DNA from 2 places in the Citrobacter amalonaticus genome. Region 1 is predicted to be linked to the other one. Evidence: predicted binding sites of a transcription regulator. Region 1 holds the regulator's gene; the other holds the start of a gene.

Region 1 (3,098 bases):
TGCCGCAGGAAGCGTCGATTTTTCGCCGCCTGAGCGTGTACGATAACCTGATGGCCGTGCTGCAAATTCGTGACGATCTCTCCAGCGAACAGCGTGAAGACCGCGCTAACGAGCTGATGGAAGAGTTCCACATTGAGCATCTGCGCGACAACATGGGTCAGTCACTCTCCGGCGGGGAACGTCGCCGTGTGGAAATCGCCCGCGCCCTGGCCGCTAACCCGAAATTTATCCTGCTGGATGAACCGTTTGCCGGCGTTGACCCCATCTCCGTTATCGATATCAAACGCATTATTGAGCATCTGCGTGACAGCGGTCTCGGCGTGTTGATTACCGACCATAACGTCCGCGAAACGCTGGCCGTGTGTGAACGAGCCTATATCGTGAGCCAGGGACACCTGATCGCGCACGGTACGCCGACAGAAATCCTGCAGGACGAGCACGTGAAGCGCGTATACCTTGGGGAAGACTTCAGACTCTGATAGGGTAGAAGTTTGCGACGTCATAGCGGGAGAAAACGACTCTGAACATGAAGCAAGGTTTGCAACTCAGGCTGAGCCAACAACTGGCGATGACGCCGCAGCTACAACAGGCGATTCGTCTGTTGCAGTTGTCCACGCTGGAACTGCAGCAGGAACTCCAGCAAGCGCTGGAAAGCAATCCGTTGCTGGAGCAAACCGATCTTCACGACGAAGTTGATACCCGCGAAACTCAGGACAGCGAAACGCTGGATACCGCCGACGCTCTCGAACAAAAAGAGATGCCGGAAGAGTTGCCGCTCGACGCCAGCTGGGATGAAATCTACACCGCCGGTACGCCGTCGGGCACCAGCGGCGACTACATCGACGATGAGCTCCCCGTTTACCAGGGTGAAACCACGCAGACCCTACAGGATTACCTGATGTGGCAGGTGGAACTTACCCCGTTCTCCGATACCGACCGCGCAATCGCCACGTCGATTGTGGATGCCGTTGACGACACCGGTTATCTCACCGTTTCGCTGGACGACATCCTCGAAAGCATGGGCAATGAAGAGGTCGGTCTTGATGAAGTCGAAGCCGTTCTCAAACGTATTCAGCGGTTTGATCCCGTAGGCGTGGCGGCAAAAGATCTGCGCGATTGCCTGCTGATCCAGCTCTCACAGTTCGACAAAGCGACCCCCTTCCTTGAAGAAGCCCGGTTGATCATCAGCGATCATCTCGATCTGCTGGCGAACCACGACTTCCGCACTCTGATGCGTGTCACACGTCTCAAAGAAGACGTGCTCAAAGAGGCGGTCAATCTGATTCAGTCACTCGATCCCCGCCCGGGTCAGTCGATCCAGACCGGCGAACCGGAATACGTGATCCCAGACGTGCTGGTACGTAAGCATAACGGTCACTGGACGGTTGAGCTCAACGGTGACAGCATTCCCCGCCTGCAGATCAATCAGCACTACGCCGCAATGTGCAACGGTGGGCGTAATGACGCCGACAGTCAGTACATCCGCAGTAATTTGCAGGATGCGAAGTGGTTGATTAAGAGTCTGGAAAGCCGCAACGATACCCTGCTGCGCGTCAGTCGTTGCATCGTTGAGCAGCAACAAGCCTTCTTTGAGCAAGGCGAAGAATTTATGAAACCGATGGTGCTGGCTGACATCGCCCAGGCCGTCGAGATGCACGAATCGACCATTTCTCGTGTGACGACGCAGAAGTATCTGCACAGTCCACGCGGCATTTTTGAACTGAAGTATTTTTTCTCCAGCCATGTGAATACCGAGGGAGGTGGCGAAGCGTCCTCCACGGCGATCCGCGCACTGGTGAAGAAGTTGATTGCGGCGGAAAACCCCGCGAAGCCCCTGAGCGACAGCAAGCTAACGTCGATGCTGTCAGAACAAGGCATCATGGTGGCGCGCCGCACCGTTGCGAAGTACCGAGAATCTTTATCCATTCCGCCGTCAAACCAGCGCAAACAACTGGTTTGACCCAACCGATAAGGAAGACACTATGCAGCTCAACATCACTGGAAACAACGTCGAGATCACAGAAGCCCTGCGTGATTTTGTGAATACCAAGTTCGCCAAACTCGAACAGTATTTTGACAGGATCAATCAGGTCTATATTGTGTTGAAAGTGGAGAAAGTCACCCACATCTCGGATGCAACACTGCATGTAAACGGTGGCGAAATTCACGCCAGCGCGGAAGGTCAGGACATGTACGCCGCCATTGATGGCTTAATTGACAAGCTGGCAAGACAGCTCACCAAACACAAAGATAAATTGAAACAACACTAATTGTCCGGGCAGTTAGCGGGTGCAGGACGGCCTGTTGTGCAGAACAACAGGCCATTTGTACAGTTAGCGCTCCGAATCCGCTCCGCTGTTGTGGGACGGATTCTTAGGTGAAATTATGATAAATAACGATACGACTCTACAACTGAGCAGTGTACTTAACCAGGAATGTACGCGCAGTGCCGTTCACTGCCAGAGCAAAAAACGCGCGCTGGAAATCATCAGTGAACTGGCTGCAAAACAACTCAGTCTACCGCCGCAGGTCGTTTTTGAAGCGATCCTGACGCGCGAAAAAATGGGCAGTACCGGCATCGGCAATGGGATCGCCATCCCGCACGGTAAGCTGGAAGAAGATACCCTGCGCGCCGTCGGCGTGTTTGTGCAACTGGAAACACCCATCGCCTTCGACGCGATTGATAATCAACCTGTTGATCTGCTTTTTGCCCTGCTGGTGCCTGCGGATCAAACCAAAACGCACCTGCATACGCTATCGCTGGTGGCTAAGCGTCTGGCGGATAAAACCATCTGCCGTCGACTGCGCGCCGCACAGAGCGATGAAGAGTTGTATCAAATCATCACTGACACCGAAGGCGGTCAGGATGAAGCGTAACTCCCCTTTTGTCGTGGTGAGGAGAAACAGTACATGGTACTGATGATCGTCAGCGGTCGTTCAGGGTCAGGTAAATCTGTCGCCCTGCGCGCGCTGGAAGATATGGGCTTTTACTGCGTGGATAACCTCCCCGTAGTATTGTTACCCGATCTGGCTCGCACGCTTGCCGAACGCCAGATTTCGGCTGCCGTCAGCATTGACGTACGCAATATGCCAGAGTC
Region 2 (3,098 bases), 1.6 Mb from region 1:
TTTCCGCCATCACCACCAGCGTGCCGAGATTGCTGGCGGCAACCGCGCACACCGCCGCGGCCATCAGCAGATTCAGCAGCAGGCCGTTAGCTTTCACCTGCGGATGGCGATGCCAGTCGATGTTGTACAGACTGACGAACAGTCCACACAGCCCCAGCGTAATCAACCAGATGGCATTCAGCGGGGTGATTTGCACGCTGTGACCGATAAACGGCATCATGCCGCGCACCGCGACAGCGTTGATGAGCACGGAGAAACCCGCCGCGGCGGTACACAAGCTACCCACCGCACCGCCCACGCCAGCGACCCAGCCGCTCAGCGCTTTATGAAAAGAGAACAGAAATGCCAGGACGGCGGCGACGGCAAACCAGGCCACGCCGCTGGTGATCAGTGAAATTGCGCTCATTTTGCCTCCCCACTCTGAGCCTGCTGAAACAAGGAGAGATCGCCGAAGTCGGTATTGAAAGTCAGCTCACGTTTCCGTTTACTGGCGCGGGCGATATCCATGTTGTTCACCAGATGCAGGGCTTTCGTCGGACACATCCGCACGCAGGCCGGGCCTTGTTCATCGAAGCTGCACAGATCGCACTTCACCGCGATGGCACGCACGCCCGGAACCCAGTCCAGCAGCGTGCTGACGCGAGCCGGTGCCGGTGGCGCAGGCGGCGCTTTCGACGTATTGGCGTTGGCCGGGATATGCAGCGGACGGCTGCCGGAAAATTCGATCGCGCCAAACGGACAGGCAATGCCGCACAGTTTGCAGCTTACGCACAGGCTTTCATTAAGCTGTACGGCGCCATCCACCCGGTTAATGGCGTTAACCGGACACACGGTGGCGCAGGGGGCATCTTCACAGTGGTGGCAAAGCTGCGGCGCAGATTCTTTTTCATTCAGCATCACTTTCAGGCGCGGCATAGACTGTAGGCCGTGCTGGCGATGCGTCTCTGAACAGGCGGCCTCACAGGTGTGGCAGCCGATACAGAGCGTGGAGTCAGCAATTACAAAACGATTCACCAGGCATTCCTCAGGTGATAGTCATTTTTGACGAAAACATGCCGATAAAATGTCATTTTCGACACTGTTCGACACGTCTGTCCCTTAAATCGTCGTGACAACCCATGAGACGACGTCACGACGCAAAACGCGGTGGTCAGGCCGCCGGGGTTTGTCTCGCCACCAGTTGGCTCAGATTGATCGGCGACCCGCTTTCGACAGCGGCATACAGTCGGTCATAAACGCTGGCGATTTTATCGAGATAGTGTTCCAGCACCTGCTCACGCTCACGGTTGCTGACCCGCTCGTCCACTTTGCCGTCAATGCTCAACTGTGCCTGTGCAATCAGTTGCTTATCTTCGCCATCTTTTGTTTCGACGTAATACTCGATGGTGTGGCTGTTGAAGCCATCCGCCATCGTGACGGTGATACGAAAGTGTTCGAACAGTACGAAACAGAGATCTTTATCCGGCGCGCAGCTCATCGCATGGTGCAGACGCGCTTTCGACAGGGTGATCCCCTGAACCAGCGAGTTGCAGTAAATATGCCACTGGTCCTGTAGGCGACGATGCCGCTGCGCGATGTATTCGGCTTTTTCGCTTATTTCCCAAATAGTCATGTCAGGTTATCCGTTTAACAGAGATAGCCTGCCATAAGCATTTTCCATGCCAGTTTTTAACCATTTGTTTTTGCATGAATTTAGAAATAAATGACGGCTGTCGACGTCCAAATGACATGTCATTTCGTCATCATCGTCATCGACAAACGCCCCCAACTTTCAGGCTGGCATAGTTATTGCTTATCACTGCCCATAACATCGGGAGGCGATATGCACGAAATTACCCTTTGCCAGCGGGCACTGGAATTGATCGAACAACAGGCCGTCGCGCACGGCGCAAAACGGATAACTGGGGTCTGGCTCAAAATTGGCGCATTTTCTTGCGTAGAAACCAGCGCTCTCTCCTTTTGTTTTGATCTGGTATGCCGTGGCACCGTTGCGGAAGGTTGTAAACTGCACCTCGAGGAACAAGAAGCCGAATGCTGGTGTGAATCCTGTCAGCAATACGTCACCTTACTGACCCAACGCGTACGCCGCTGTCCGCAATGCAATAGCGACACGTTGCAGATCGTGGCCGATGACGGATTACAGATTCGACGAATAGAAATAGATCAGGAGTGAGCGATGTGTACAACATGCGGTTGCGCTGAAGGCAACCTTTATATAGAGGGTGATGAGCATAACCCTCATTCCGCGTTTCGCAGCGCGCCTTTTGCCCCGGCAGCTCGCCCGGCGCTGAATATTACCGGCATCAAAACGTCCGAATTCACCCCGAGCCAGACCGAAGAAGGCGATCTGCACTACGGTCACGGTGAAGCCGGGACCCATGCGCCAGGCATGAGCCAGCGGCGTATGCTGGAAGTGGAAATCGACGTACTGGATAAGAACAACCGGCTGGCCGAACGTAACCGCGCCCGCTTCGCCGCGCGCCAGCAACTGGTGCTCAACCTCGTCTCCAGCCCGGGTTCCGGTAAAACAACGCTGCTCACCGAAACGCTGATGAAGCTGAAAGACAGCGTGCCGTGCGCCGTCATTGAAGGCGACCAGCAGACGGTTAACGATGCCGCCCGCATTCGGGCTACCGGCACACCGGCTATTCAGGTCAACACCGGTAAGGGCTGCCACCTTGATGCGCAGATGATTGCCGATGCCGCGCCGCGTCTGCCGCTGGAAGACCGCGGCATTCTGTTTATCGAAAACGTCGGCAATCTCGTCTGCCCGGCGAGTTTTGATCTCGGCGAACGCCATAAAGTGGCGGTGCTTTCTGTCACCGAAGGCGAAGACAAACCGCTGAAATACCCGCATATGTTCGCCGCCGCCTCACTGATGCTGCTCAACAAAGTCGACCTGCTACCGTACCTGAATTTCGACGTTGAGAAGTGCATTGCCAGCGCCCGGGAAGTTAATCCGGATATCGAGATCATCCTGATTTCCGCCACCAGCGGCGAAGGGATGGATCAGTGGCTGAACTGGCTGGAGGCACAGCGATGTGCATAGGCGTTCCCGGCCAAATCCGCACCATTGAAGGTAATCTGGCGAAAGTCGA

Evidence for each region. The regulator sigma-54, encoded in region 1, starts transcription at its own class of promoters, with help from an activator protein. The targets are predictions, from matches to a motif close to GTTGGCACANNTTTCGCTNT.
Region 2: a site for sigma-54 is predicted at 1,776-1,795, ahead of hypA (hydrogenase maturation nickel metallochaperone HypA). Genes of this name have one in related genera too.

Annotation. Positions count from the first base shown of each region.
Region 1 is NZ_CP014015.2:2,412,368-2,415,465, reverse strand. It holds gene lptB (LPS export ABC transporter ATP-binding protein) at 1-479, shown strand, start outside; gene rpoN (RNA polymerase factor sigma-54) at 527-1,960, shown strand; gene hpf (ribosome hibernation promoting factor) at 1,983-2,270, shown strand; gene ptsN (PTS IIA-like nitrogen regulatory protein PtsN) at 2,386-2,877, shown strand; gene rapZ (RNase adapter RapZ) at 2,911-3,098, shown strand, end outside.
Region 2 is NZ_CP014015.2:764,075-767,172, forward strand. It holds gene hycC (formate hydrogenlyase subunit 3) at 1-406, opposite strand, end outside; gene hycB (formate hydrogenlyase subunit HycB) at 403-1,014, opposite strand; gene hycA (formate hydrogenlyase regulator HycA) at 1,151-1,612, opposite strand; gene hypA (hydrogenase maturation nickel metallochaperone HypA) at 1,823-2,173, shown strand; gene hypB (hydrogenase nickel incorporation protein HypB) at 2,177-3,049, shown strand; gene AL479_RS03700 (HypC/HybG/HupF family hydrogenase formation chaperone) at 3,040-3,098, shown strand, end outside.